4 regions of the Paenibacillus sp. FSL R5-0912 genome follow, and region 4 is predicted to be linked to each of the others. Evidence: predicted binding sites of a transcription regulator. Region 4 holds the regulator's gene; each other region holds the start of a gene.
What was found. The regulator Rex, encoded in region 4, represses fermentation and respiration genes when NADH is low (regulators of the CRP and FNR family bind a similar motif). The targets are predictions, from matches to a motif close to TTGTGAAATATTTCACAA.
Positions count from the first base shown of each region.

Region 1: the regulator Rex is predicted to act here: its motif matches at 3,515-3,532, upstream of R50912_RS13620 (DUF1641 domain-containing protein).
Region 2: the regulator Rex is predicted to act here: its motif matches at 1,461-1,478, upstream of R50912_RS09095 (flavocytochrome c).
Region 3: the regulator Rex is predicted to act here: its motif matches at 6,215-6,232, upstream of R50912_RS01100 (phosphoketolase family protein).

Region 1 is NZ_CP009282.1:3,267,726-3,275,680, forward strand. Features, by position in the region: gene R50912_RS13605 (hypothetical protein) at 1-768, shown strand, start outside; gene R50912_RS13610 (hypothetical protein) at 1,928-2,551, shown strand; gene R50912_RS13615 (nitroreductase family protein) at 2,670-3,287, opposite strand; gene R50912_RS13620 (DUF1641 domain-containing protein) at 3,612-4,049, shown strand; gene R50912_RS13625 (NAD(P)/FAD-dependent oxidoreductase) at 4,090-5,268, shown strand; gene R50912_RS13630 (alpha/beta fold hydrolase) at 5,484-6,275, shown strand; gene R50912_RS34935 (hypothetical protein) at 6,310-6,447, shown strand; gene R50912_RS13635 (SGNH/GDSL hydrolase family protein) at 6,590-7,219, shown strand; gene R50912_RS13640 (YhfM domain-containing protein) at 7,409-7,955, shown strand, end outside.
Region 2 is NZ_CP009282.1:2,166,992-2,174,946, forward strand. Features, by position in the region: gene R50912_RS09085 (PHP domain-containing protein) at 1-750, shown strand, start outside; gene R50912_RS09090 (hypothetical protein) at 857-1,315, opposite strand; gene R50912_RS09095 (flavocytochrome c) at 1,495-3,054, shown strand; gene R50912_RS09100 (NAD(P)/FAD-dependent oxidoreductase) at 3,194-4,432, opposite strand; gene R50912_RS09105 (hypothetical protein) at 4,620-4,853, shown strand; gene R50912_RS09110 (spore coat protein) at 4,983-5,381, shown strand; gene R50912_RS09115 (Lrp/AsnC family transcriptional regulator) at 5,589-6,089, shown strand; gene R50912_RS09120 (aminotransferase class I/II-fold pyridoxal phosphate-dependent enzyme) at 6,103-7,293, shown strand; gene R50912_RS09125 (aspartyl-phosphate phosphatase Spo0E family protein) at 7,487-7,741, shown strand.
Region 3 is NZ_CP009282.1:234,253-242,207, forward strand. Features, by position in the region: gene R50912_RS01085 (glycoside hydrolase family 94 protein) at 1-704, opposite strand, end outside; gene R50912_RS01090 (S-layer homology domain-containing protein) at 956-5,149, shown strand; gene R50912_RS01095 (GntR family transcriptional regulator) at 5,312-6,034, shown strand; gene R50912_RS01100 (phosphoketolase family protein) at 6,345-7,955, shown strand, end outside.
Region 4 is NZ_CP009282.1:4,931,543-4,939,497, reverse strand. Features, by position in the region: gene dinG (ATP-dependent DNA helicase DinG) at 1-1,152, shown strand, start outside; gene R50912_RS20890 (redox-sensing transcriptional repressor Rex) at 1,383-2,036, shown strand; gene R50912_RS20885 (amidohydrolase) at 2,023-3,324, shown strand; gene R50912_RS20880 (cell wall elongation regulator TseB-like domain-containing protein) at 3,354-3,872, shown strand; gene R50912_RS20875 (aminoglycoside adenylyltransferase domain-containing protein) at 4,161-4,928, shown strand; gene R50912_RS20870 (hypothetical protein) at 5,546-6,088, shown strand; gene R50912_RS20865 (AAA family ATPase) at 6,081-7,583, shown strand; gene R50912_RS20860 (3-hydroxyacyl-CoA dehydrogenase family protein) at 7,716-7,955, shown strand, end outside.

The DNA of each region.
Region 1 (7,955 bases), 1.7 Mb from region 4:
GCGGATAGGTTATGGGCCGTTACATATGGTTCTACTGGAATAGAGGCGATTGTTCATTCGGACTATACTGAATCCGTTGAACACGGTGAGCACGTGAAGCTGCTTGTTGAAGACATTCAGACTAAACTGGCTGTGAATGAATCCGCCTTCCTGTATGTGTCACTGCCCGAAGGGGGATATGACCTGCTTAAGGTAAACCGTCCGCAGCTGTTCTCCGATCTAGAGAGCTGGAAGGAGGTCATCGAGCCAATTACAGGAAAGCTGGCTGTACCTAGCAGTCTGCCGGAAGGATATTATTTTGCCGAAGCGAGGTCTGACAGTCAGCTTGGGATTATAGACGAATCCTGGGTAAAGAAATACACCAATGTCCTCTCGAAAAGGGTCAAGCCCGGTGAGGATTATGCCTGGATCAAGAGCTTCAATACTCCTAATAGAATAGCTAAGACTGTAAGCCCGCAGCTCATATATGAGGGTCCAAGAGGAAAAAGTGATGCAATTGTAGTTAAGTATACGCCTAGCGGACTGGAAGCGCAGCTCACAGCAAATTTTGCGGGGGCTACTACGGTTGAGGAGATAAAGGTTGGATCTTTAGATGCTTTATATATTGTGAATAAAGAAGCTTATGGGAACCAAAACAACTATTATGCTTATATCCAGTGGATCGAGCTAGGGGAGAATAGCGAATGGAACATTCTGCATGAAGTAAGCACAGAATCACCGGACGTATCCAAAGAGACTTTGCTTAAAGTTGCCGAAGGGCTGCGCTAAAGCAGCCTATGCCAAGGTCAGCTTTATGCTTGTCCGGCTATAACTAAAAAAATCCCCTATAACACATATAAACCTCTATTATTGATAGCTTCATCAACAATAGAGGTTTATATTATAACCACTATACCCATGTTCTTCTCAGACTCCTTATCCTATCCTTTGTACTCAGCCGGGTAGAAATCGTCCGAGGCGGCAGTCAATTTGCCTATCCTGCCCGTTAAATCTTCTCTAATTCATCCGCTGACCACGATAGGATTGATTGTGGGCTTTTGAGCTTAAAGAAGCTCATACCATTTCGTGTAGGGATGGATTGAAGGCTATAACGCCAGGATCAAAGATATAGTCTCAAGCTCAGGGAGTACAGCTGCTTAAGAGGACTGCCGGAGATTCTGCCCCCGCATGCGTTCTTACCGCAGTGTATGGTTCCTTGAGTTGATACCTGTATTATACCGGGATTCACCGCAGCCGTAAAAAGGCGAATACTTTAAATTTGCGGTTATTTTTCGCCGTAAGATCATGTAAGCGCTATTATGCTTCCTTATCCTTAGTTTTTAGGAGGATTCAGAACAATAGTTATTCACTCTAAACTTGATCCAACGTAACCCAGTCGCTGTAAGGAGGGATAAATACTCTGGACCGCAATCGGCGGTGTCAATCCGCGGACTGATTGCCGGTATATCGAAGCGGATTTCTTGCTGAAGTGGACTGAGAGGCCGTTATTTCGCCAAAAAGCCTCATGATCCGGAGGATTCGGACTGAGAATCCTTTATCCTGTTCTTTTAAGCGCTAAAACAAGGCGTTTCAGGATATTAACGGAATCTCAGTCCGAATGTCCTGCGAATTCGCCATTTCTTCGCAAATAACGGAATCTCAGTCCTCCTCACAAGCTGATGAGTTCATGAGCCCGTGATGCTCCAGCCAATCTCCAGACAAGCTCAGGTGAGGAAAAGTGCAATTGCTAAGCTTCTTAGCACCAGCATGATTTGTCCGCAGGTAAGCTTCACAATCTCTAGCTTGATTCACCTGCAGGGCAAAATTGGTGCCCTGGAACAGTGCCGTCTTATAAAATGGACGGCAAAAGCCTTGCCGTTTGCTGTATAATTTACTGATTGTTATGTTGCGGTTCAGCTATCCGGGTACTTGAAGGAGGAAGAAAAGGATGCGTTTGTTTGGAGTGAGGCTTGACGGAACCCGCAGCGGGTTAATCAAGTCTTTTCTGGAGGATAATTATGTATGTGCGGGAGATCCCTTTGCTGGAGATCTGGAGACTAGCGGAAGAGAGGATATCCGCAGCAGACTTGCTGCATCCGGAGCTTATCAGGGGCAAGAGCTGGAAGAGGCACTTGGCAGTTTAGACATCTTCATCAACGTGATGCAGGATGGGGATTATGTGCTGATTGCGGATGAGGAATGGGTATACCTTGGCGATCTGGGGGATTATTTCTATGATGCCCGGCAGGAGAGTGTGGAGGGCGGAACTGCGCACCGGCGCGGAGTAACCTGGCTGAAGAGTCTGCCCCGTACAGCTGTGAATTCTGCAGTACAAGCACTGCTTGCTTCGGATCAGGAAGTTACCCGTTATTCAGGAGTGCTGCCTGCAGCAAGAATGGATTTGTGGCTTGCAGACTCTTCGGCTGGCGATGTAGAAGCTGCTCATTCCCCGGCCCGTGTGGATGAAGCCACAATAGCTGAGGCGCTGGCTGTTCTGAAGGCTGCCCTGCACAGTCCCGATGCGGAGCGGCGGGAACGCGCGGCAGCGGCTATACTGCATTATGCCAAATGAACATCAGACTGAAGCTTTATCTTATAAAATCACAGCAAAAAGGTCTTCCGGTTAAGCTGCCGGAAGACCTTTTTGCTGTCAACTATGAAACAGGGACTTCTCTGAACCAGGTGTAGGCTCAGATAAATTCTACAAACTCATTAACCGGCTTGCGGTAGCCGCGCGGTCTAATTTTGTGCTTGTTGTCTTTGCCGATCGTAATCAGCATTACCGGAACGAAGTTATCGCTGAGTCCGAGAGTAGCTTTCACCGCCTCCGGATCAAAACCGATCATCGGGCAGGTATCCCATCCCTTGTCCTTGGCAATCAGCATGAACTGCATAGCCGACAAGGAAGCATTGCGGATCGCTTCATCCCGCTGGAAAGCGTCTTTTCCGGTGTAAGAATCATTAATAGACTGAATAGTACGGTCGTAATCGTCTTCACTCATGGCTCCCAGCATTTTAAGTCCGCTATAGATTTCTGGAGCCTGCTGGTAGGCATTTTTATCACCCAGCACGACGATGACAGCCGATGCAGTGTGGATTTTGTATTGGCCGTACGCACCTTTACGGATTTCTTCCTTCACAGTATCATCGCTAATGACTTTGTAGTGGGCGTGCTGCAGGTTGAAGGCCGATGGAGCCAGCCGGGCCAGTGAGAACATCTCCTCCAGCTCATTCTGTGGGATTTTCACCCCTTCAACGAAATTCATAGCCGATCTGCGGGACTGAACTAATTCTGAAAAAGTACTCATAAATAATGACCTCCATTGGGATATGTATGTTGGTTAGTATTAATCAATAGCTGATATTAATAAATAAACTTACAATAAGTTACTTGCTTAAAATATCACGACCACAAGCATACGTCAATGATTAAACAACATTAAATTGTGAATTTTAGTTCAAATAGTCGATAAGTTTTGAAAAAGTGAGAAAAGAAGTGATTTTAATCACAAAATAGGCTATAAAGCCAAAAACATTGTGACATTTATTACAACCGGAATGTTATAATAGTCACATAGTTTCAGTGGATGAATACTTTTAAGCAGCAATGCCATTGTAAAGGAGACTTTGATATGTCAGAAACCATTACCCAAACCCCTTTGGAACAAGAAATACCCGCAGCAGGCCTTCCCCAAGAGGATTTGCTGAATCAGCTTCTGAAACCGGAAGTTCAGGAATCCCTGATCCTTCTGGTGGAGCAGCTGCCGCAGATTACCCAACTGGTGAATGTATTAACCAAATCGGTCGATTTCGTACAATCGGTTGCAACGGATGAAGTATTGAAAAATGATACGGTAGGCGCAATCAAGGAGATGGCGGGTCCTGTGGTAGGCTCTGTCAAGAATCTGGCGGCTACGGTTATTGAAGCGAAAGACCGCGCGGATGCAAGCAGTGAAACCATCAGCTTGTTTGGCATGATGAAAATGATCAAGGACCCGCAGGTACAGAACGTGCTCCGTTTCATGAATGCATACCTGCAGGTCAGCGGCGAACGCCAATCCGGTAAGTAATTATTGTTCAAATCTTAATCGTAAGGACGGGGGAAATATGATGTCAAAACACATAGTTATTCTAGGTGCAGGTTATGGCGGCTTATTGAGTGCGCTAACCGTGCGCAAATACATGAGCAAAGCTGAAGCCAGAGTTACAGTGGTTAATCAGTATCCAACACACCAGATCATTACCGAGCTACACCGCCTTGCGGCAGGTAGTGCTTCGGAACAGGCGGTTGCCATGCCGCTCGCGAAGCTGTTCGCCGGTAAGGATATCGATCTGAAGATTGCCAAGGTTAATTCGTTCTCGGTAGAGAACAAGCAGATCGTCCTCTCAGATGGTGTAATGCTGACTTATGATGCTCTCGTTGTCGGTCTGGGCAGCACGACGGCTTATTTCGGCATTCCGGGACTTGAACAGTACAGCATGGTGCTGAAATCGGCGGCGGATGCACTGAGGATTCACGGACATATTGAAGACCGGATTCGTGAATATGCCAAAAGCGGCAACGCGGCCGATGCAACCATCCTGATCGGCGGGGGCGGCTTGACAGGTGTTGAGCTTGTAGGTGAAATTGCCGATGTATTGCCCAAGCTGACTAAGAAATATGGAGTGAACCCGGCTGAAATCCAGATGCTGCTCGTAGAAGCCGGACCGAAGATTCTTCCGGTCCTGCCGGATCATCTGATTGAGCGCGCTACAACCAGCCTCGAGAAACGCGGAGTTCAGTTCCTGACTGGTCTTCCCGTTACGAATGTAGCAGGCAATACCATTGATCTGAAGGACGGCCGCCAGATTGTGGCGAATACCTTCGTCTGGACCGGTGGCGTGCAGGGCAACCCGCTGATCGGTGAGTCCGGGCTTGAAGTGAACCGCGGCCGCGCAACCGTGAATGAGTTCCTGCAATCCACTTCACACCAGAATGTATTTGTAGCCGGTGACAGTGCGGTTGTGTTCGCACCGGACGGCCGTCCGTATCCGCCAACGGCACAAATTGCCTGGCAGATGGGTGAACTGATCGGCTATAACCTTTACGCTTACCTGAATGATAAAGCCTCCGAGACCTTCAGTCCGGTGAATTCCGGGACACTTGCCAGTCTGGGACGCAGAGACGGAGTAGCGATTGTCGGCGGCAATTCCACACCGCTGAAGGGTCTGCCGGCAACGCTGATGAAGGAAGCAAGCAATATCCGGTATTTAACCCATATTCACGGGTTATTCAGTCTGGCCTATTAATTCTCTCCTAACCATCTATACCTATTGCAGGCCGCTTCCATGCGGTAGATCATCCCCTTCAACCGCCAGTAGGCAGTTGAAGGGGATTTTTCATGCATTCAGACGGTGCAAGGAGAGCTGTGTGAAATTACATAGTAAATTACTGGAAGTTTCTTTATCCTGAATGAGGTATACATCCTATATATGAACTTTTTGCGCAGCACTAGGAGGAGAAGATGATTCAGAACGGATTTATCTGCAATTGGATGGAGGTTCAAACGGACGGGCAGGGTCGCGGATTGTATTATAAATATTCTGCACACCGTGCACCTGCTGTCATCTTTATTTCCGGATTAGGGGATGGTTGCGATTCCTGGAGCGGTGTCCAGGAGAATATTGCACAGCATGCCTCAACGCTCGCTTATGACAGAGCGGGTACCGGGACCAGCCCGGGAGTGCCAGGACCGCGCACCTGCCAGGATCTGGTGGAGGAGCTGTACCGGCTGCTGGCACTGCTGGATATTAAAGCCCCTTACATTCTGGTCGGTCATTCCTTTGGCGGTCTGGTAGCCAGACTGTTCGCCTGCTGCTATCCGGAGCGGATTGCGGGAATTGTACTGATAGATGCTGCAGGCGAATATAAGGAGCTTACTTATGAGCGGGTGCTGCCCCCGCAGCATATCGCTGCGAACCGGGCGTACCTGCTGAACCCTTCGCTCAATAAGGAGCAGATCGATAAGATGCAGAGCTATAAGCAGATCTCTGCTGCCCGGGGTTCCATGCCAAGCCAGGTTCCGCTATCGGTGATAACCAGGGGGCTTGCGGATGAGGAGGGATCAGACTGGCCGGCACATGCGATACTGGAGATCGAGCAGAAGAACCAGGCGGAGTTCCTGGAATTATCTTCAGCCAGCAGACAGCTGATTGCGCCGGGTAGCGGTCATTATATCCATCATGACCAGCCCGGGCTGGTCATTGAAGTAATCATAGGGATGATACAGGCTCATTCCAACGGGCTTAAATACTGATATCAGCGTCTTCACAAGAACTTTCACAATACTGGTGATTAGCTTGATCGCACAGCGCCACAAGGAGCATCCTTTCCTTACATCTGAGGGTTTCCGGCTTCTGAAGTTGAGCGGATCGCCGCCAGGTTCGGGGGCCTGGCAATCAACCGAGAAGCCGCAGAAGGCAACCTGAATACTGTCCTGCATGAAGCGCTTAGAGCCGTGAACAGATTTACTCCGTAAATATGTAATGAAAACGTATTCGCAGGAAAATCTATTTGTTATAATGTTGATGTTTATACCATTTCAGATGTTTTCATAGGAGGATTTCAGGCATGCCATTTCAAAAGAACGATATCATCCTGTTCCAGGGTGATAGTATCACGGATTGCGGCCGCAATTACGCAGACGCTTCATCACTTGGTGTAGGTTACGCGCTGATGGCGGGCGCTCGTCTTGGGCTGCAGTATCCGGAGAAGAACCTTACCTTCATCAACCGCGGCATCAGCGGCAACCGCGCCGTGGATCTGCAGGAGCGCTGGGACCGGGATTGTCTGGAGCTTAAGCCGACCTGGGTGTCGATTTATATCGGTGTTAATGATACCTGGCGCTGGTTCGATTCCGGGCAGGAGACTACAGCAGCTGAGTTTGAGGCTTCCTACCGTGATCTGATTGAACGCACCAAGCAGAGCCTGGATGCCAAGCTGGTGCTGGTTGAGCCGTTCGTACTGCCGGTGCCGGAAGACCGTAAAGGCTGGCGTAAGGACCTGGACCCGAAAATTCATGTGGTCCGTGAGCTGGCCCGTGAATATGGCGCTGTATTGGTCCCGCTGGACGGACTGTTCGCCGCCGCGTCGGTTAAGGCCGAGCCTGCCTTCTGGGCCGGGGATGGCGTACATCCTTCACCTGCCGGCCATGCGCTGATTGCAGAAGCCTGGATGAAGGCTGTAGGGGCTATAAGCTAAAGCGGAATATAGCAGACTACTTCCTACATATTGAATTTGCTGCTCAGACCGGTTCCTGCGTATCAAGCGGACCGGTTTTTGCCATACACCGGGGCGGATAGGTTTCCTTCTGAACGGAAGCGGGAGATCCGTGAATTTCACTCTGCTTAAGAAGGCTGTTATACTTGTATCATACATAAGGATGTGGAGGTGGAACCCATAAGGCGGCTACAGCTGATTCTGCCTGTTTTTCTGGTTGTGCTATTAAGCGGCTGCCAGAATGCTTTCGGCTACATTAATTCAAGATGGATTTCTGAAATTGATTTGACCTATAACTCTATAGAGAGCCAAGCGGAGACGGCTCCCTCTGAGTCCAGGATTTTCAAAGACGGCGAGTTCATTAAGACGATGGCTTCTGCCATGAATACAAGCAAGCGTATTGCGGGAGAGCTGGATTACGATGCGGATTTCCGCATGAAGCTGGTGTACGGGGACGGCTACACAGAAGAATTTATTCTGGGTCTGGGCGAGCAGGAGGGGAACACCGGTCTGCTGCTGTCCGCTGAGCGCAGCGGGACAGGCTATACAGTCTCCGCCAAGAATGCCGATAAGCTGCGCAGGCTGATCTTCAGCGGCGGAAGTCCAGCAGCGGCGAAGTCCGAAGCGGATGAGGCATCGGTGGTAACTCAAGGTCCGATAACGGTCTCACGCAATGATTTAATCCCGGTCACAGGAAACAAGGAATTTCTGAACCTGC
Region 2 (7,955 bases), 2.8 Mb from region 4:
GCATTTTCCCCGGCGTATTTCGCAGAAATGATGTCGGAAGCTAAAGTGAACGGACTGCAGGCAGCCGCTTTGACAGAGCATTTTAATACTTCTAATTTCTTCGCAATGTACGAGGCACTGGATCAGATGTATCCCTATAACGGACATTACTATGATGTGGACGGGCTGAAGCTGTTTCCGGGAATGGAAGTGGATATTGCCGAGACAGGCCACATCCTGCTGATCGGGCTTAAGGAGAATGTTCTTGCTGTCCGTTCTTTGCTGGAAGATTACACTGCTCAGTGTAGCTTTATTCCTTTCAAAAGACTGCTGGATCTGGCGGATGAATTCAATCTGTGGAAAATAGGGGCCCATCCGTTCCGCACCTCTACTCCACTTCATCAATTGGACCCTCAGCTGCTTAAGCGGCTGGATGCGTTTGATTTCAATGCTAAAGACATTTACGTGCAGGGGGCTGAAGCCTACAAGAACCTGATTACGCCATTTGCAGAGAAGCTTGGCGTTCCTGTGGTTGCCGGCAGTGACAGTCATCAATGCCTGCAGTATGGCAGCGTAATGAACCGGCTACATGTATCCTGCTCTACAGTTGAGGAATTGAAGGAGGCTATTAAGCAGGGGGACTATGAGATGGAGCTTTCACCGTGTCTCCATACCAAGGTGAAGGCTTCGGTCATGATGAAGAAGCTGCTGAAGCAGCTTGCCGGCGAAGCGCCTTCAAGAGATGAAGCGGAGATTGGCTATCTGGCTTAAAGCGGCCCTAAAATACTATGAAGTCATGTCCGGACTCCTCCGGCCATGACTTCATAGGTAATGTCTTCTATGCTTCCGGGGATGATTTACGCTACGTCTTGCGGTTTTAAGCAAAAGCCAGATTCAATGCCTGCGGATGGAAGGAACCCATAATTTTATAAGCTTTTAAATGCGGATTGTTCATATCATTATCGTAAATAATCATATGCTGCCTGCCCTTGAGAATGATATCAAACCGCTGCTTCCGGTCAGCCTGTACGATGGTAATATAATAGCTGTATTTGTTGTCTGTGCTTACATTCCGCGCTGATTTCATTAACCGGACGTCGGCGAAATCATCACATATTTGTTTGATGGCCTCCGGCTCCGTAACCACAATATCCTTCTGTTCACCGGGAACAGAGGACAGACGGGTGATTTCAAGGGAGGCGATATCCTCCAGCCGGATGGTTCTGGCCACCACTTTTTTGAAGGAAGTGTAACGGTTTGCTGTATAGGTCATTAGAGAAACACCAGCTGCGGTCAGGATGGCGCCGGCAAGCATATATTTTTTGCTTTTGTCCATGGTTCAGTTCCTCCCAGTCATACGATTGTGTAAGTCCCAATTATAAAACTATAAACATCCGCACGCAAATTCACTTACTTTAATTACTTAATGATTTCTTTAATTACGTAAGCTTCCAAGGACAGCCCTTTTGCGGATATGATAATTGTGAAAATATGCACAAGGGGGCAAGCGTTACTATGAAAAAGAGATATGCAGCGACTCTTATACTCGTTCTTTCCGTTATGCTGGTTATCGCAGGCTGCGGTAACAACAATGCTAACGGCAGTGTCAATGAGAGCAAGGGTAAGAATAGCGCAACCACAGAGCCTGCAGCAACCACTGCACCTAAAGAGACAGCCGAAGCCGTATCGGGAGCATCCGAAGCGAGCTATACACCGTACGATCAGTTAAAAGATAAATATGATATCATCATTGTCGGCGCAGGCGGTGCCGGAATGTCGGCAGCGCTGGAAGCCAAGGCTAACGGCATGAACCCGGTTATTCTCGAGAAAATGCCGGTTGCCGGCGGTAATACTACCAAATCCTCTTCGGGTATGAACGCTTCGCATACGAAGTTCCAGAAGGAGCAGGGCATCGAGGACACCAATGATCTGTTCTATGAAGAGACGCTAAAAGGCGGTCACGACACGAATAACAAGGAATTGCTCCGTTTCTTCGTGGATAATTCCGCAAGTGCCATTGACTGGCTGGATTCAATTGGAATCCGTTTGAACAATATTACGATTACCGGCGGAATGAAAGAGAAGCGTACCCACCGTCCCGAAGACGGTTCAGCAGTCGGTCAATATCTGGTTGCAGGACTCGTAAGAAATGTACAAGAGCAAGGGATTCCATTGTTCGTTAATGCGGACGTGAAGGAACTTACAGTGCAAGATGGCAAGGTGAACGGCGTCAAGGTGCTGTTTAACCAGGCCGATGAGAAATTGATTACTGGAGCAGCAGTTATTGTTACAACCGGCGGTTTCGGTGCGAACAAGGAATTGATCTCCGAGGTTAGACCTGATCTGGAAGGATTAGTAACCACGAATCAGATCGGCAGCACCGGCGACGGCATCAAGATGATTGAGAAGGTTGGCGGCACAACGGTGGATATGGATCAGATCCAGGTTCACCCGACAGTACAGCAGGAGAAATCCTACCTGATCGGTGAAGCTGTGCGGGGCGAAGGCGCAATCCTTGTCTCAAGCACCGGCAAACGTTTCGGTAATGAAATGGATACCCGCGATAAAGTGACGGCTTCCATCAATAAGCTTCCAGAGAAATCCGCTTATCTGGTATTTGATTCCGGTGTGAAGTCCCGTGTCAAAGCGGTGGACCAGTACATCAAGATGGGTGTTGTCAAAACAGCGGATACCACCCGGGCGCTGGCAGAACAAATGAATGTTCCGGCAGATCAGCTGAAAACGACCATAGATACCTGGAACAGCGCAGTGAAGAATAAGTCGGATGCGGAATTCGGCAGAACTACAGGTATGGACAATGATCTATCCGGCGCACCGTACTATGCGATTCAAATCGGCCCGGGAATTCACTACACCATGGGCGGTGTGGTGATTAACACCAATACAGAGGTCTTGAACAAAGACGGCAAAGCGATCACTGGACTTTTTGCAGCAGGCGAGGTAGTCGGCGGATTACACGGCCAGAACCGGATCGGCGGGAACTCTGTAGCCGAGATCATTATTTTCGGACGCCAGGCAGGGATCAAATCTGCTGAATTTGTAAAAGCGCAATAAGCTATTATTCCATATTATCGGGTTTATCATAAAAAGGGATGCTCCGCAGCCATCAGGCTCGCGGACATCCCTTTTTGCATGTGCCTTTTGCTGCTCCCGCCGGAAGCAGCAAGGCTCCCTTAGCTATGCTCTATGCTGGTTACGCCTGGATTGCCGGGGACGGCGTAGGCTTCGCTGTACGGGTTAGTGAAAACAGCTCCAGCTCGGGGCGTACCTTGCCGGCAAGGGTATCTGAGAGAAGTTCGGCCGCGATCATGCTGTAGACGGTTCCATTGCCCCCGTAGCCTTCAATGAAATAGCAGTGCGGGTACTCCGGATGCGGCCCTATATAAGGCAATCCGTCACGGGTGGAGCCGAAGACCGCTCCCCAGGAATATTCGGCTTCTATTCCCTGAAGCTCCGGGAACAGGGCGACAAGCTCCTCCAGCAGTCGCTGGCTCTGGGAGAGCACACGAACATCGCGGCGCTCCGGACTGGTGAGCTGCTCATCCTTGCCTCCGGCAATGATCCGGCCGTCCGGAGTGGTCCGGAAGTACAAATAGGGCCGCGCGGTTTCCCAGAGCAGACTATGTTCATACCACTTTGGAAAGTTCAGAACAGGCTTGGTCATAATAGCGTAGGTATTGATCAGCTCCGCACCCCGGTCCTTTTTCATATCCTGGGTTTCATACCCCATGGCAAACACAACATTCTTCGCAATGATCCGGCCATTCTCCGTGTGGCAGACTACGCCGTCAGCACTATATTCATAATTAAGGGCTTGGGTATGCTCGTAGACGCGGACTCCGCCGGAATGCGCTTTGTCAATCAGACTGTGCACGGTTCGCAGCGGATTAGTCTCGGCATCTCCCCTGGAGAAGAGCGCAGCCGGTTTGGAGAAGGAATAATGCGAGCGGATGGTTTCTTCATCCCAGAACTCTGAATCAAATCCGTGCCGTGTCAGGTTCTCATGCTCCAGCCGCAGAGCGGGTACATCTTCAGGAACGCTGGCATACAGCAGACTGCTGCGGGCGATGATCTGCGGATCGATGTCCAGCTTGCCCGGCAATTCAAGAATGGAGCGGACGCCCTGCTGGCACAGCTTGTAGAACAGCACGCCGTTCTCTTCCCCGAAGGTATTCATGCAGGCGGTCAGCGATTTGTCATTCGCGATTTGCAGCAGTCCCGTATTGGCGTGGGAGCTTCCGCTGCCTACCGCTCTTTTGTCGATGAGGACTGTATCTGCTCCGCTGAGGGACATGCGGTAGGACATTATCGCCCCGCCCATACCGCCGCCTATAATGAGACAGTCGCAGGTGATATCTCCTTCAAGTACCGGATAAACCGGCGGATGAGGCAGAGTATTCTCCCAGGGCAGTTGCCCGCTGTTGAGTTTCATGGTTTGGTCGCTCCTTTGTATGATAACGATAGGGTATTATTTGCAAATGTTCAGCCGCTCATGCGCTGGTATAACGGTGATGAATCAATTTTGCTGAAGGCACCTTTGCGCTTTTTGGCACATAAAGAATTCCGCTCTGCGGCATACTAAGGAACGCTTGAACATCCAGAAGGAGGGATTACCGAACATGCAATCGAACCAAATGCAGGCACTAAGCGGAAAAGAACTGGAATATATCGCTGATTCCATTTCCAACGAGGATTTGCTGATTAAGCAGCTGGCCGCTACAGCCGGAACCACTCAAAACTCCACGGTGCAAGGAATCTGTGTACAGCAGATTCAAAGCCACACACACCATATGGACATGCTTGTACAGCTGCTGCATCAGCATCAGCAATATGCGCCGACGCAGCCGCAATAAATACTGCGGACTGCAGGAAGCAGTAGCTCACGAAATTATTACACACAAACTTAGCGTATGCTTTCGGAGTGAGTTTGTACGAAGATCACTCAAGAAGCATAGGCTCACAAACTTTAGGGAGGTTTTACTGTGTACGCACAAAACGGAACGCCATTCATGGCGGATGAAGATTTACTGAACACAGTTCTGGCTGATTTGAAGCGGACAGTCCGTGAATATACAACAGCAGCCACAGAGTCGAATTGTCAGACGGTACGCCGCGTGTTCAACGATTTAACGATGGATACGCTCAGACTTCAGGGTGAGCTGTATATGCAAATGTCGCAGCTCAACATGTATACCCCTCCGGGGAAAGCGCTGCGTCAGGATATCGACAAGCAGATTCAGAGCGCCCAGCAGACACAGCAGAAATGCCAGCAGTTCGTGCGTGAGAAGACAGGTGGAGCCGGTGCCTATAACCAGGCCTCCAATGTTCCTGTGCACCAGGCTAATGTGCAGCAGCATAATAATGGTTCTTACTATATGTAACCCTCACGCGGGGCGGATGAAGCATAGGACTCCCCGTCCGCTGGTGTGGAGAAACACAAATAAAAAGATCCATTGTAACCCCGCCCCGGCGGGGTTATTTTGTTTGCAGAACTGTCATTTTCGTGTCATATTAATACTAAACTCTTTTCGCAGGCGCTCTGCCCTGAAGCAGGGGTACCGGACTGGCGAACTATCCGGAGGGAAGGCATGAAGGAAATGAATGATTTGAAGAGGAAAGTGCTGGAACTGCTCAAGGAGGACGCGCGAAGCTCAACGGCTTTAATGGCAACCTTGCTTGGTGCGGAAGAAGAAGATGTCAAGACCGTAATTGCACAAATGGAACAGGATCATGTCATTGTGAAATATGCTACTGTGGTCAATTGGGATAAGGTGGACGATGAACGGGTAACTGCACTGATCGAGGTTCAGATCACACCGGAACGGGGCCGCGGGTTCGAAGGAATCGCCGAGCGGATCTATCTGTATCCGCAGGTCAAATCCGTCTATCTGATGTCCGGCGCATACGATTTGCTGGTCGAAGTGGAAGGCCGCAATCTGCGGGAGGTCGCCAATTTCGTCTCCGAGAAGCTGTCGCCGATTGATGCGGTACTCTCTACCAAAACTAATTTTACGCTCAAAAAATACAAACAGGACGGTATCATCTTTGAAGAGCATGAAGAAGACAACCGTCTGATGATATCTCCGTGAAGGATGTAATGCCATGATTACGAAGTCGATGAATTCCTATTTGGCCCCGCTGGTCCAGCAGATACAGCCCTCGGGCATCCGCAAGTTTTTTGATCTGGCGGCAGGCAGCAAGGATATTATTTCACTGGGTGTCGGGGAGCCGGATTTCAAAACTCCCTGGCATGTGAGGGAAGCTTGCGTATACTCGCTGGAGCGCGGCTTCACCGGTTATACCTCCAATGCAGGCATGCCGGAGCTACGCGATGGCATTGCCGAATATCTGCAGACCCGCTTCGCGGTGCAATATGATCCTGCGAACCAGATTATCGCCACCGTCGGCGGCAGTGAAGCAATAGATCTGGCCCTCCGGGCCTTGATCTCACCGGGAGACGAGATTCTGATTCCCGAGCCTTGCTATATCTCTTATTCACCGATAACAGCAATTGGCGGCGGGATTCCGGTCGGTATTGAGACCTTCGGAGAGAATAACTTCAAGCTTACGGCGGCTGATCTGGAAGCCAAGATCACCCCGCGCTCCAAGATTCTCATTCTCTGCTATCCGAGCAATCCGACGGGTGCGATTATGAGCCGTGAGGATTGGGAACCGATTGCCAAAGTGGTAGAGAAACATGATCTCATAGTAATTTCCGATGAAATTTATGCTGAATTGACCTATGGAAGCAATCATGTAAGCTTTGCCTCCCTTCCGGGTATGATTGACCGCACCATCCTGGTCAGCGGCTTCTCCAAAGCCTTCGCCATGACCGGCTGGCGGATGGGGTATGCCTGCGGTCACCCGGATCTGATCTCCGCGATGCTGAAGATTCACCAGTACACAGTCATGTGTGCGCCTTCGATGGGCCAGGTGGCTGCTCTGGAGGCATTGACCAACGGAATGGAAGAGAAAGACCGGATGGCGGATTCCTATAATCAGCGGCGCCGGCTGATCGTCAAAGGGTTGCGTGATGCCGGGCTGGACTGCCATGAGCCGCAAGGCGCGTTCTATGCTTTCCCGAGTATTCAGCACACCGGACTGACCTCCGATCAATTCGCCCAGCGCCTGCTTCTGGAATATAAGGTGGCTGCAGTTCCGGGCAGTGTATTCGGTCTGGGCGGTGAAGGGTACCTCCGCTGCTCTTATGCAACCTCGGTATCCCAGCTGAACGAAGCGGTAGAACGAATTGGGGCATTTGTCTCACAACTGGCCCGTGAACGGGGAGAGTAATGTAAGGGTAATGAAGTAAATTGAACTATAGCCGATCACCTTTCTATATGGTATTATTTTACTCTAAGGACAGGAAACACCTGTAATACACTTACATGGAGCTCTTATTCTGGATAGGGCGCAGGGTGCGAGTAGGAAGGCATTCAGAATCAGTACTCGGATATCGCGCAATAATACATTAGGAGGGATGATTGTGCTGAGCGCAGATTATTACTTACCTTCCTATGGCGGGGAATGTAGTTCCGGAAGCGGGAAACATCCTCCCAGGGGTGATGCACATGCACGCAGACTCTCGCTGGAAAATGAAATACAGGTACTCCGCAGCAGAATGGAACAGCTCTTTTTACAGGAGAATTCCTTTACCTCGGATAATGTCATTGCCATCAGCAGCTTACTGGACCTGAAGATTAATGAGTATATGAGAGGCCGCCACCGTAAGAACAATTAACCGGCTGATTTATATTGAAACGGACATTTCCCTTAGGGAGATGTCCGTTTTTTAGTCTGCCTCACAGTTGCACCATCTAGAGGTGATTATGATTAGAGGTGAGTATGATTTTCGTCAGTTGTGGATAAGTCTTTTTGTAACTGGGAGCTGACCGTCTGAAGGACGGAACTATTCTTGTATCAGGAATCCCGCTGACTCCGTTGAAAGTGGGCGG
Region 3 (7,955 bases), 3.0 Mb from region 4:
CATTGACCGTTCTCCACGGAGACCGGATTCCCGTAACTGTGGTAATCACCCAGGAACGTGTCTCTGTCTCCGTCGTAACCGGCAACCTCCGCACCGGCAGCGCCGAAGAATCTCCAGCTCTGCTCTCCCTGTATATTCTCATTGATTACCTGGAGGATCTTATTGTTCTTGTAATAGGTCCGGGAAATAAACAGAGTGTACTGCAGGTTGACGGTATCCTGCTCATAGTTGTTATCGTTAGTGAATTCAGCGAAGCCGAAGAGGGCCAGCTTCCGGGCAGCGGGGCCATCATTGCGGATCTTCATACGCCATACTTCATAGGTTTTGTTCAGCGGTACATAGTATAAGGACTCTGTATGAATGTTATCGTAGTCTGAGACGATGTTCGTGTATCCGGTTCCATGATGGCATACGGACTTATACTGGTCCAGGTCTTTACCCACCGGCTGCCAGGAACCGGACCAATAGTCCCCGTTCTCTAAATCTTTGACGTAAATGTAGCGTCCCGGCTCGTCCTTCGAGTTGAAATGGTAGCGGAGATGCCGTCCGTTGGCCCCGGATTTCACGAAGCTGTAGCCTCCGGCATTTCCCGAGATAATCGCGCCGTATTCTGGCGAGCCAAGATAGTTGGCCCAAGGTGCAGGTGTATTAGGCTTCGTAATGAGATACTCTTTGTTTTTTTCGTCAAAATGACCGTATTGCATAACCATTCCTCCTACAAAGTGGATGACAGGCAGGAGTATGAACGCGCGTTCACAAACAGCCGAAGAACCCCGCCTTATTCCATTATAATACAATTCTTGCTCGCCTATGAATCTTTTTATAGCTGTTTAGTATGTTGGAGCTGGGTAAGCTCAAGGTTATGATTACATGGAGATTAAGCATAGAAAATATTGGTGTTATATCGTATGATCAAATTTGGTGAATAACCAAAAATGTGTAAGGGGCGTCGTTCATGAAAAAAGGAAAGAATGTTTTGGTTTTACTGCTAGTATTGCTAGTAATGGTTAACACACTGGGGGTTGGGGCTCCAGCAGCCAGTGCAGATTCATCAACGGCGTCCCTGGAACTTTCCCTTCCTGCTAATTTGACAGACTGGATTTTGGACGAAGATGCGGGTTATATCTATGCGATTTCCAGCACCGAGAACACTCTTTATTTTATCCGGCTCAGTGATCTCAAGATCGAGAAAACGCTGAACGTAGGTTCTAACCCGTCCTATATTGCAAGGGATGGACATTCTTTGCAGGTTGTACTTTCCGGAGCAACGCTGATCAAGACAGTTGACCTCTCCACGCAACAAGTTTCGGATACGATTATTACCACCGGAATGCCTGATTCGGTAGCGGCCACTTCCAATTATCTGTTCTATAGTACTAATTCAGGGCAAATATATAAATATGATAAAACTACAAAAGAAAACTGCTTACTATTGTTTGATCCTTCTATGTACTCTGATAATTTGGCTTTAGCAGTTGATGAGGTGTCTAGCACCTTATATGTGGGACAGTTAACGTCATATGCAGGGATAACAGCGATTAACGCCGAGACGGGTGCAAAGCTAAGTGAAGACATTGATGATGATATGGAGATCGGAGGGTCCGCTTACTCTATCAAACATATTTTTATGGATGAGCACTCTGTATATTTTGGGGGCCATCAGTTTAATAAACAGAATTTGACTGAGACGACCGGCACCTATATTAGAGCAAATGACGATTATACTTATCTCGAATCGGTTATATTGGGTATTTCAGATGCCTACGTCCTCACCACACAAGGGGTCTATGATAAAAAGACGTATATGCCGCTGTCTTTATTTCCAACGAATCAAAAGTTTGCCTTGCTCGATTCAAAAGGACATGCGTATATTGCAGGGGAAGCCAACTGGTATGATAATGCCAAAAAAATCACACGGATGGATATAACACTACCGCAAAGCACCACCGCACTCTTTACATCAGATGCTTACTCCATCGGAAGCGATCAAGCCATTACAGATTGGGCCACTACGGATAATTCTCCTTATATTTATGCTATTGTGGCAAGCACCAATGAACTTGTAGTTATCAATAAGAGCAATATGAGTGTAGTACAGAAGATATTCATTGGTTCTAATCCAACTGCTATTAAAATCTTCGAGAACAAAGCTTATATCATCTTTAAAGGTGAGAACCACATAACTATCGTAGATTTACAGGAGGGTATTCTCTCGCAAGCGGCGATTGCTAAAATTACTACAAAGCACTATCCGCTGGATGTCCTCCCTGATCACAAGAATCGAATTCTGTATGATGGTGGAATATTTGCCGGTGGTGTCAGTGTGACGTCAACTGTTTACACCTCGGTTATGGATGCAGTTTACAACGAAAAGAATGCAGGAATTAGGAATCCGGACAGCTATATATTGGATCCGGATCAAGAGATTCTCTATGGAGCAGATAGCTTCTCTCTCTATAAATTTGACAGTCAGAATTTTGAGATGAGTGAAAGAAATGACATACAAAGCGGATATTATGAATCGAAGCTCCTTCTTGATGACAATAATCTTTATTTGGGCGGTAGAAGGTACGATGCTAGCAAACCTTCCGTACTACACGGGACCTACCCGGAAAGAGTTATTTACGCGCGTGGTAACCTTGTATTCAGTCATAGTTCTGTTTACGACAGGGATAGTTTTGTAAAAATGTCTGATTTATTAATGTTTGTCCAGCACGCATATGTTGATGACGATCATACCCTTTTCGTATCAACGGGTAACCGGTTGTACAAATTTCATAGCTTAGAAGAACTGCAGACAGTCATGAACGAGACACGTTCGCCTTCCAATGCCGTTTTCGTGGATGAAGATTTGACCGCTGGAAGGGTTAAAGGGTATTTGTACATTGAACCACCGGTTAATCAGGATGGCATTACAGGTTATGCTGCTTACTATCTTGACCAGAATGGCACACGGCTTAATCGACTAGGGATTTATAAGAAAGAGAACTTATCAAATGACTCCCTTTTTGTTTTTGAAGTAAGTAATTCATACCTGCCCGCAGAAGCAGCAGGCATCGGAGTATATCCTGTTATCCGTAGCGACAATTACGGAAGTGACGGTACGCTTGGTGTTCATGCAATGACTCCGATCTATGATGCGCCGAGTTATCTGCCTGTAGACTTTTCAGTTACAGATACGAATCCGGATAACAGTATATTCTCGGGTACAGTCACATGGAAGTCCGGAATAGCAGAGCTGCCGGGTGTCCGATATTCGTTGTATTTTATTGGTGAAAAAGGTGCGATTGGAGAGGGGCTTGCCTTGGTGAACGGGGGGGAGAAGAGTTACTCCCTTACGATTCCCGCAACGAATGTACCGGAGGAAGCTTTGGCGCTTGGTATTTTCATTGAGAATGATGAGTTCAAATCACCATTCTATAGCATTGGAATACTGGAAGATAAAGTGACAGCGGATATTCCTGTATCGTCTATTACTGTACACAAATATCAGGTGAAGTCGGATGAGATCGTTGTGAATAACCTGGCTGCCGGAGATATTATTCGTGTATACAATGAGCAGCTAACCAACTTGCTGGGTTACGGTATCGTTGAACCGAATAAGACTACTGTTACAATTACTATTGTGAACCTTGGAAATCCCGGGCAGAAGCTCCGTATAACCCGGCAAACACTCGATCGCATTGAAAGTATGGGAACTTTAGTCGTTATACCTGCTGTTATTGATGACAGCAAAGGAGAAACTGGCGGCGGTGGAGGAACTGGCGGTGGTGGAGGAACTGGCGGTGGTGGAGGAACTGGCGGCGGTGGAGGAACTGGCGGCGGTGGAGAAACTGGCGGCGGTGGAGAAACTGGCGGCGGCGGAGGAACTGGCGGTGGCGGAGGAACTGGCGGTGGTGGTGTCAGCACAGCCCCTGTCTCTGCGGATGACGCCAAGATCGTGACCACAGTTAAAGAAAATACTGATGGAACCCGTTCATCTATGACAGAAGTGACAGAGGCAATGATCTCTAAGGCATTGGACGATCCGGAATTTAAGAAGAATCCAGTAATCACTATTAAGGCAGATGAAAAAACGGCAACTCAAAGCAGTCGATTCCAGATAGATTTGAGTTCATTAACAAGCATTAATAATAACTCTAAGGAAGCTATACTTATAATAGAATCTTCATCCGGCAAGCTTCAGATTCCTGTGAATTCCTTATTTTCGGCTGTTGCCGGAACGATTAGTCCTGATCAGAAGGTCATCATTACGGTTGCACAAGCGGCAAGCGAATACCAGGCCAAATGGACAGCTCAACTGGGCGGCTCTAGCAGTGTTATGTTGGGGAGACCTGTGGACTATGAGGTTAAACTGGTTGGGGGCGGCCCGGATCGTGTTATTTCCAGTTTCTCTGACTACGTAGGTCATATGATGAGTTTCAAGGTAGCCCAAGATGCAAACGCCGTTTATTCAGGCTTAACCTATGATCCGTTGACCCAGGTCTACGTTCCGGTTCCGACCACCTGGGAGTGGAAGGATGGAATTCTTCAGGTGACAATGAAGCGCAAAGGGAATTCTGTATATACCGTTGTCCAGAATCATGCCCAGTTTAATGATTTGAATAACAGCAATCCTTACAAAGACAGTATTTTAGCCTTAGCGAACCGGAGCGTAATTAACGGTTATGCCGATGGGAGCTTCAAAGCGGAATCGGTTGTAACACGTGCTGAATTCGCCGCCATGCTTAATCGTGCTTTAGGTATTTTACCGAAACAGCAGGCTGCAAAAAGCTTCAAAGATGTTAAGGCTGAAGCCTGGTATGCATCGCAGGTAAATGCAGCTGTCGATGCTGCCCTGATTAACGGCTTTACGGATGGTACTTTCCGGCCAACTCAAGAAATTACGCATCAAGAGATGATTGTTATGCTGGTCAACGCATTGAAAAATGGTGAAATAAGCACAGGTGTAAATAAGTCCGCTAAGGCATCAGTTCCCGGGAATGTACCGGATTGGGCAAAACCTTATTATGTTATTGCCTTGGACCATGGGTTACTGCCGGCAAACGGTCCATTCCAATTCCAGACCGGGAAGAAAACGGAGCGCCAGGAAAGTGCATTGTTACTCTACAATTTGATGAAGGTATTGAAGCTTACGAATGAATTGTAAATTCGGTGAATTGAAATTTTTTAAGCTTCCGCGCTTTATGGAGATCATAAAAAGGCACCTTTAGGGGTGTCTTTTTAATTTCAAGTTTGAACGCCATCATTCTCCCTAATATGATATATTTAATATTGAACTTTAATGCAGGGTCCGACGAAGGAGTACTACATGACACAATTTGTCTACAAGCAAATTATTGATGACCTCAAGATGAAGATTTTTGCGGGACGGTTTGCTGATATGAGATTGCCGGATGAGCGCAGCCTTAGTGAAACGTATCAGGTTAGCCGCAGTACCATTAAACGTGCGCTAACCAAGATGGAGAGTTACGGCATTATTTTCAAGAAACGCGGATCGGGAACCTTTATTAACCCGCTGTACATAAAAAATGATTCGATTTTTAATTACGAAGGCTCTAATCTCGGGGTCTCCGACAACTTTCAAATGCATGGCAAGAAGCCGGAGATCAAGGTACTGAACTTCGAGGTTATCCGGCCCACGGAAGAGCTTCAGCGTGATTTGTTCCTGCAGCCTCATGATTTCGTATATAAGATTGTCCGCCTGCGCCTGTTTGATGAGGAGCCCTTTATGATTGAGACCGGATATATTCCGATTAAAATCGTACAGGATCTCGATATGGCGATTATCGAAGGATCGATCTTTCATTATCTGGAGGAGTCGCGCAATCTGGCGGTTACCAAATCCTTTTTATCTATTTTTGCCGAGCCGTCATTGCCTAATGATCAGGAATTGCTCCACTTGAAGGAGAATGAGCCTGTTGGAATCATGGAAGGGATCTTCTTCCTGGATAACGGGACCCCGTTTGAATTCTCGCATATGCGGTTCCACTACAAATATCTGAAGTTCAATACGTTCGTATCGGTTCAATAAGGGAACAACTGAATAATGTCGCGAAAGGCCGGGATTGTATCCCGGTCTTTTGCGTCTGCTCCCGGAGAAAGAGCCGGCAACGAAGCTAGTGAATTCCGCCCCTGAAAACAAATAACAAATACATACATAATTATAATAATAATGCTTATTTTATAATTAATTAGCTACGAATTTCATACTATGTTCAAAATTTCACAATATTGGACCGTATCAATTGTTAAAAAGATTGAATTTATTAAATGCAGGAGTATGATGTAACTGTAGAAGTGATACATTCAAAATACAAAGAAAAGATTAGGGAGTGGAAGACATGGGATTATCAATCGCACAGGTGGATTATTCTTCTAAAACTTATTTGGCCAAGCTTGACGCCTACTGGCGCGCAACGAACTACATCTCCGTGGGTCAGCTCTATTTGAAGGATAACCCGTTGTTAAGAGAACCTTTGAAGGATGCAGACGTAAAAGTGAAGCCGATCGGACACTGGGGTACCATCCCTGGGCAGAACTTTATCTATGCGCATCTGAACCGCGTAATTACTAAATATGATTTGGATATGTTCTATATTGAAGGTCCGGGCCACGGCGGTCAGGTTATGGTATCGAACTCCTATCTGGACGGAAGCTACACTGAGATCTACCCGCAGATCACTCAAGATATCCCTGGACTGAAGAAATTGTTCAAACAGTTCTCATTCCCGGGTGGAGTTGCTTCCCATGCTGCTCCAGAAACACCAGGATCGATTCATGAAGGCGGCGAACTGGGTTACTCCTTGTCTCACAGTGTGGGTGCAATTCTGGATAATCCGAACCTGATCTCGGCAGTTGTTGTAGGTGATGGCGAAGCGGAAACCGGCCCGCTGGCGGCTTCCTGGTTCTCCAACCGGTTCATTAACCCGATTACAGATGGTGCGGTGCTGCCGATTCTGCATTTGAACGGCTTCAAGATCAGCAACCCGACCATTCTGTCCCGGATGTCCAGAGAAGAGTTAACGGCTTATTTTGCAGGAAATGGCTGGGAACCGTTCTTCGTGGAAGGTGAGAATCCTGATCTGATGCACCCGGAAATGGCTAAGGTTCTGGACACCATCATTGAGAAGATCGCAGCGATTCAGAAGAATGCCCGTGAAAATAACGACACCACACGCCCTGCATGGCCAATGCTGGTCTTCCGTACACCTAAAGGCTGGACTGGTCCGAAAGCGTGGGACGGCGTGCCAAATGAAGGCTCCTTCCGTGCTCATCAGGTGCCGATTCCGGTAGATCAGAAGAATATGAAGCATGCACCCGCATTGCTCGAATGGCTGAACAGCTACAGACCTGAAGAATTATTTGATAAGAACGGCCGTTTGAACGCTGATCTGGCTGAGATCCTGCCTACTGGCGACAGACGTATGGGAATGAACCCTGTAACCAATGCCGGTAACCTGATCAAAGATCTGCACAAGCCGAATTTCCGCAACTATGCGCTGGATAATTCCGTACCAGGTCAAGTGGTTGCGCAAGATATGGCAGTACTGGGCAAATACCTGAAAGAGGTTGTAATGCTCAATGAAGAGAACCGCAACTTCAGAATTTTCGGACCGGATGAAACGATGTCAAACCGTCTGGGACCTGTTTTTGAAGTAACAAAACGCCAATGGATGGATTCCATCCAGGAACCTCAGGATGAATTCCTGGCTCCTTATGGCCGTGTAATTGATTCCCAACTATCCGAGCATCAGGCTGAAGGGTTGCTGGAAGGGTATGTATTAACTGGACGCCACGGTTTCTTTGCAAGCTATGAAGCTTTCCTGCGCGTTGTCGATTCAATGATTACCCAGCACTTCAAATGGCTGCGCAAGGCTACGGATCAGACCTGGCGCGCAGATATCCCATCCTTGAACGTTATTGCCACATCAACCGTGTTCCAGCAGGATCAT
Region 4 (7,955 bases):
GTACGCCTGCAGCCGGGCAAGAAGCCCAAAGAGTGGGAGGAGCTGGCCGCTCTGGAGAATACACTCCATCTCAGCTTGAGCGATATCATCCGCAAGGGTGATAAAATGCTCAGTGAGATGCGTGATACGGACAGTCAGTCCTCTTCGGACAGTCTTGTGACGGATATCGGCGGGTTGTTCAAGGACCTGGCCTCCATCCGGGAGCAGATCCGTTTCTTTATGGGACTGAATGACGAGAATATCGTGTACTGGCTGGAGGGGAGCGGCAATTACCGCGGCAAGTCGCTGCAGATGTATGCCGTTCCGGTGGATGTGAGCACTCAGCTCAGGGAACTGTTCTTCGATAAGAAGAAGAGTATCATCCTGACATCGGCTACCTTGTCTGTGGATAAGTCATTCCAGTTCATGATCGATAATCTCGGTCTTGGTGAGGCTGCAGAGCAGGGACGTCTACAGACAGCTCTGCTTCCGTCACCGTTCAAATACCGTGAGCAGGCACTGCTTGTCATTCCACGTGACTTCCCTAGTGTCAAGGGAAGCATTGGGGATGCCCGCTTTGTGGACACACTGGTTCATTCTCTGGCAGAAACTGCTGTGGCTACCCGCGGGCGGATGCTGGTGCTGTTCACCTCCTACAAGATGCTGCGCCAGGTCTATGATCCGCTCAAAGAAGCCCTGACTTCGCAGGATATCGCTGTGCTTGGACAAGGCGTAGAAGGCGGTAGCCGGAGCAAGCTGATCCGTCGGTTCCAGGACAGCTCGGCGTCAGTCTTACTGGGGACGAGCAGCTTCTGGGAAGGTGTAGACATTCCCGGGGATGCTTTGACCTGTCTGGCTATTGTCAGACTGCCGTTCCAGCCGCCCAATCATCCGCTGGCTGAAGCGAAGTCTGAGCTGCTTCAGGCACAGAAGAAGAATCCGTTCATGAAGCTGTCCGTCCCGCAGGCCGTAATCCGCTTCAAGCAAGGCTTCGGGCGGTTGGTACGCACCGCGCAGGACCGCGGAATCGTTATTGTATATGATACCAGGGTAATCGAATCTTATTATGGGAAGTATTTCCTGTATTCGCTGCCCGGACCCAAGATGGAGCATATGCTGACGGATCAGATCGTTCCGCGGATTGCAGAATGGCTTGAAGATGGCGGGGTTTAATAATCCGTCGGCGGCTGATATTATGTATAAGTAATTATTGTTCTGAAGTCCCGCGCTCCACGGCTCCTGCCTAAACGGGCAGGCCTGGAGCACGGTTCCTATAATCGGCTTAACAGCAGTGAAGCTTGATCAAGCAGCATATGCTTTCAAAACAAGCGTATGCTTACGAAGCAAGTTTTGCGAAGTCATTCAAGAAGTATATGCTATCAAAACTTTTAGGAGGAGAAAACATGAAATCGGATAAAATATCGGAGGCCGTCGTTCGCAGACTCCCAGTGTACCTGCGTTTCCTGAACGATCTCCAAAAACGTGAAATCTCAACAGTTTCTTCTCAGGAGCTGGGACAGAAGCTTGATCTCAACCCCGCCCAGATCCGCAAGGACCTGGCTTATTTTGGTGATTTTGGCAGAAAGGGCATTGGTTATGATGTCTCTTATCTGATTGAGAAGATCCGGCATATTCTGAAGCTGGACCAGCAGATTAATGTAGCTCTTGTAGGTGCAGGTAATCTCGGCCACGCCTTGTCGAATTACAATGCCTACTTGAAGGATACGATGAAGATTACAGCTGTATTTGATGCTTATGAGCCTAAGGTAGGCCAGCAGATCAACTCGTTGACTGTCCAGCCGATGAGTGAGCTGGGGGATACCATCCGTGCACAGGGCATCCGCATTGGGATTATTACCGTTCCGGACAGTGAAGCACAGAACGTTGCTGACATTCTGGTGGATTCGGGTATTGAGGCGATCCTGAATTTTGCTCCTGTAATTCTTAAGACTCCATCCAATATCCGGATTCATGCCGCCGATTTCACTACGGATTTGCAGAGTCTGGCTTATTATTTGCATGACGGAAAGGACGAAGCTGAAGATGAGCAGCAATAAAACCATTATTAAAGACGGCCGTTTTCTGGTTCCTGGCAGCGATAAGCCGGTGCTGAGCGGTTATATGACCATCGAAAATGATCTGATTACTTACATAGGTGAAGCGAAGCCTGTAATTGAAGAGGATGCCGAGGTTATTGACGGTAGCCGGCTGCTGTTCATGCCGGGTCTCGTCAACACCCACGGCCATGCGGCGATGTCGCTGCTGCGCGGCTACGGCGATGATATGGTGCTGCAGGCTTGGCTGCAGGAAAAAATGTGGCCGATGGAAGAGAAATTCACCGGTGAAGATGTATACTGGGGCACCTCACTATCCGTTCTTGAGATGCTGAAGGGCGGCACTACGACCTTCCTCGATATGTATGATCATATGGACCGGGTTGCTGAGGTTACGGAGCAGTCAGGCATCCGTGCAGTACTTATGCGCGGTGTTATTGGCCTGTGTCCGGAAGAGGTGCAGAACCACAAGCTGGCGGAGGCGATTGCTTTTGCCCGGAACTGGCATGGCAAGGCTGACGGCAGAATTACTGCAATGCTCTCGCCCCATGCGCCTTACACCTGTCCTCCGCAGTTTTTCATGAAGTTTGTTCAGGCGGCACATGATCTTGATCTGCCGATGCACACGCATATGTCCGAAACGCGCCATGAAGTGGAGCAGAATGTGGCCGATTACGGCCTGCGACCGGTCGCGCATCTGGAGAAGCTGGGAATGTTCACCCGGCCGTCCCTGATCGCCCACGGTGTTCATCTGAACGATGAAGAGATTGAGATTCTGGCCCGCCATAATGTTGGCGTATCTCATAATCCCGGCAGCAACCTTAAGCTGGCCAGCGGAGTAGCCCGTGTTCCTGAGCTGCTTAGAGCAGGAGTTAAGGTCTCCCTGGGTACGGACGGCGCGGCAAGCAACAACAATCTGGATATGTTTGAGGAAATGCGGCTGGCCGCGCTGATTCATAAAGGCGTAAGCGGTGATCCAACGGCAGTACCTGCTCCTGAGGCGCTGCTCATGGCGACAGAATATGGTGCACATTCGATTTTCCTGAACCAGGTAGGCCGGCTTGCAGCAGGGATGAAGGCTGACTTCATTGCGATTGATATTGATCAGCCGCATTTGCTGCCGCATACCGACCTCTTGTCCCATGCCGTGTATTCGGCTAGTGCCAAGGATGTGGAACATGTCTGGGTCAACGGTAAACAGATTGTGAAGCACGGACAATGTCTGACACTAGATGAAGAGGCTATCCGCCGCAAAGCGCAGGAAACGTTCGAAGGACTGCTGAAACGGTAATTTAGGTTATTTGGAAAGGAAGCTGCATGTTGAAGAAGAGGAGAAAATGGCTTCCGCTGGGGATTTCCCTGGTTCTGCTCCTTCTGTTCGGACTAAGCCAGTTTTATGCCTACATTATGAAGGATCAGTGGAACGAGCGGAGTGAAGCCAAAGAGATTGCCAGAGCACGGGCTGGCTTAACTGAGGTATCCAAAGCACAGAAATCCGTCTGGGATGAAAATGCGATTTACTGGGTGCTTACCGGAAAAAATGATGCTGGAACCGAGCTGATGGTTTGGGTCCGCTTTACCAAGGAAGGCCAGCCAGCCGGAGGCGAAAATGATTTATATGCGGAGGAGCTCAGCAAAGGGACTTCGGAGGCGCAGATCCGTGATAGTATAGCTGCCCAGCTTCCGGGTATTACGATTAAACGGCTGCTGCCGGGAGTGTATAACGGAGAATATGCCTGGCAGCTGTTCTACAAAAAGGACGGCAGGTTCTATTACAGCTTCTATCGCTTCACAGACGGCAGTGCCATCGGTGAAGGGTATAGCCTGCCCAACCGGTAAGCGGCAGCAAGAATGGACTACAGCAGGAGCGGGGGGACAGTTGAACTGTTCTCCCGCTTTTTTAAATGGTTCTTCAAGGGAGAGAACAATCTATAACCATTCTTGGACTTGTAGCCTACTTGGAGCTATGGCTTAATAATAGGGGAGGAATAGATGAATCCATTTCGATGGCTTGACAGCTGGATAGCATCTCAGTATATGCGATGATACATACCGGATTGTCATATCGGAAGTATTCATTCCCGGCATCTGCTTCAACCATAACTGACATTCAGGAGGATCACGAAGTTGGAAATTCTAGCCTATTTAGATCAGGCGGTAACGTTGTTCAAAGAGGAGCTGGGGACAAATTTGTCCGGGATTTATCTGCACGGTTCGCTGGCGATGGGCTGCTTTCATCCGGATAAAAGTGATATTGATCTGCTGATTGTCATACACGACAAGCTGCCTGTAGAGGTCAGCCGGAAACTGGCCAAGAAAGTGATAGCTTATCACGACAGTCTGCCTAACCAGCGCGGGATTGAGCTAACTGTTGTACTGAAGCAATACCTGAAGAACTTTGTACATCCTACTCCTTTTGAGTTTCATTTCTCGGACTTTCATCTGGACCGGTACAGAAAGGATGAGCATTATCTGTGCGGCGGTTATGAGGATAGAGATCTTGCGGCTCAATTTGCCGTAGTCTATCAGCGGGGATTTATTTTGTACGGCGAACCTATCCGCGATGCGTTTCTGCCGGTGGACCGGCAATATTACCTGGATTCTATCCTTGGTGATATTGGGGATGCAGCTCAGCAAATCATAGATTCTCCAGTGTACTACACACTGAATTTGTGCCGGGTGCTGTATTTTGTGCGGGAAGAAGCTGTGTCTTCCAAAAAGGAAGGCGGGGAGTGGGGCCTGCAGCATTTGCCGGCTAAATATCACGGATTGCTTAAGCAATGCCTGGATGAATATAGCGGAGGGATAAGCGGCGGCGGATATGATCATGCGTTATTAATTGATTATGCAGAATACATGGCCGGCGAAATCAGACAGCATCAAGCTAAAGTGTAAATTCAAACTATCGCTGAGTGAAGCGGACTGAGAAGCCCCTATTTCTTCTAAAAAGCTTATTTTGGCATCAAAGCGGACTGAGATTCTGTTATCTTGTTCATTTGAGCCTGAAATGGGTTGTAATCGGTCAATTAACGGAACCTGAGTCCGCTGGGCCCGCAAATCCGCCTAATCTGCACAATTAACGGAACCTGAGTCCGCACCAGCGGCAGACGGATAATGGAAGCGACGACCCTCACAAAGAGGGTAAAGCCGCTTCAGCTTTGGTCCTGGAGGAATTAATGCGACTCCTAAGTCCATGTCATACAAAAAGAGAGCGCCACAGGCATATATATTGCCTAGAGGGCGCTCTTTTTCTGTTACCCTTACCAGCAAAGCTAAATCTGTCCACATGTATTGCCGATAAGAAAGATAATCTACTGGATCATCCAGAAATTAGAATCAAAAATTTTAAATATATTCACACTTTTATGTAAAATGGTATATACACTTATGATATACTACTACTTGTATCAAGACATGCTTAAGAGCATGTCAGTCTCGGAAGGGCGCTAGACACGCTAGTTTGGTCATTATTATAGATTTATGCTCGGTCATTTTTGAGAGGAGGACGTTTCTTGAAACTGCGTCTTATGCCTGTACTGCTAACGTCTCTGCTGTCCGCTGCATTGTTATTCGGTGGCTGGTATTCGTACCGCCAGTTCGCTGTGCAGGAGCCGCTGCAAAAGCTTGTGTCATCCTATGAGGGAGTGAAGGATTCCCATATTAGTATTAAACGCAATGAGGTTACTTTGAAACTTGATTTGCAGCCAGGCACGAAATTACGTGAGCTCGTGCAGTATGTATCCAAAGAGGGCAGCTCAGCTATCAACGGCCGGACGCTCAAATTGGATGTGCAGCAGAACTCCAGCGCTTTGCTGGATGAGTATTGGGATAAAGCCATGTTCTCTGTTGCAGAGGCGATGGAGAGCCGGAAGTATACATTAATACCTGCTAAGCTGGATGGTCTGAAGACGCAAGACAGCAAGTACAGCGGGGTTACAGCAACAACGGAAATTGATGACAACAACGTGTATGTGAGTCTAAGCAACGGTACAGAGAGTAAGTTCATCATTCTGCCGCGTGCGGCGGCTACGATGGGAGTGTGGAACAATGCCTAAGTATTGGAAAGAGGTGCTGGCCGGATTTGTTCCGGTCATGCTGATTTTTATGGTTTTTGTCGGGATTAACATTTTCCCTGTGATTATTGCATTCGGCATGGTCGCTGCCCTCCTGTTTATTGCCCACGCTCGCGGCGGTCTGACGGTAAATGCAGGCGCAGATAAGAAACGTAAGAAGAATGGGCCCTCCAAGCTGACTTTTGAAGAAATCGGCGGCCAGGACAACGCTAAGCAGGAATTGCGGGAAGCACTGGACTTTCTGATCCGGCATGAAGAAATCAGCAAATTCGGGATTCGCCCGCTGAAGGGGATTCTGCTGACCGGCCCTCCGGGAACCGGCAAGACGCTGATGGCCAAGGCTGCGGCACATTATACCAACTCAGTTTTTGTGGCTGCATCAGGCAGTGAGTTCGTGGAAATGTATGTCGGTGTCGGCGCCGGACGTGTCCGTGATTTGTTCAAGGATGCCCGTACCCGTGCGCTTAAGGAAAATAAGCAAAGTGCCATTATTTTTATCGATGAGATTGATGTCATCGGCGGCAAGCGTGAAGGCGGACAGCAGCGTGAATACGATCAGACGCTTAATCAGCTGTTGACCGAGATGGACGGGATCTATAACAATGAAACCCCGCGCATTCTGCTGGTAGCAGCAACGAACCGCAAGGAAATGCTGGACTCCGCACTGCTTCGTCCGGGCCGGTTCGACCGTCACATCCATGTGGACATGCCGGACAAGAAAGGCCGCAAGTCGATTCTCGATCTGCATGCCAAGAACAAACCGCTGCATGAAACGGTAAGTCTGGATAAAATCGCCGAGGAAGCTTATGGCTTCTCAGGTGCGCAGCTGGAAAGCGTGATGAACGAAGCGGCGATTTACATGATGCGTGAGAATCTGACCCAGGTAGAGCAGCGTCATCTCTCGATGGCCATTGACAAAGTGATGATGGGTGAGAAGACCGACCGGGAAACGAATCATGAAGAGAAACAGCGGGTAGCGATTCATGAGCTGGGACATGCTATTATGGCTGAACTGCTGCGTCCGGGAAGCGTTAGCCAGGTTACTCTGACTCCGCGTGGACAGGCTCTCGGATATGTAAGACATAATCCGCAGACCGAGCAGTATTTGTACACGAAGGATTATCTGGAGAATCAGATCATGATTGCCCTGGGCGGAGCAGCTGCCGAAGAGATGTATTACGGCGGACGCAGTACCGGTTCACGCGGAGACTTTGACCAGGCGCTGAATATTGTAGAGACGATGATGAAGTCAGGACTCACCTCTCTCGGAATAGCGAATCTGCAAATGGTAACCACTGAAGAGCTGATGAAAGAGAATAGTAAAATTCTGGATGAACTGATGGTCCGCACGAATGACCTGCTCAATAAGCAAAGAAATGTATTTGATTACTCTCTTGACATTTTAATGAAGGAAGAAGTTCTCTCCGGAGAGCAATTTCGTTGTCAATTTCGTGACAGTGTCCTTTTACCGGCATAATTCTTTATGCCGGTTATTTTTTTTTACTTTTCAGACATGCTAAGATATCATTATATGTCGGGCTACATATTTTTTACGACAGACAAGGTACAATACAAAAGTATAGATACCTGAAAGGATGGAGACTTTTAAATGAACTTTAAAAAAATTGGTGTCATCGGCGGTGGCACAATGGGTCAAGGGATTGCTGAAATGCTGGCAGCCAAGGGCCTGGATGTAATGCTGGTGGAGAAAACTGCAGACAGACTGAACTACTCCTACGAAATGATCGAGACCAGTCTCGACAAGCAGCTGGAGAAATGGGCTATTACCCAAGCGGAGAAGAAGCTTATTCTTAGCCGTATCCAGAAAGTAACACATTTCGCTGAACTG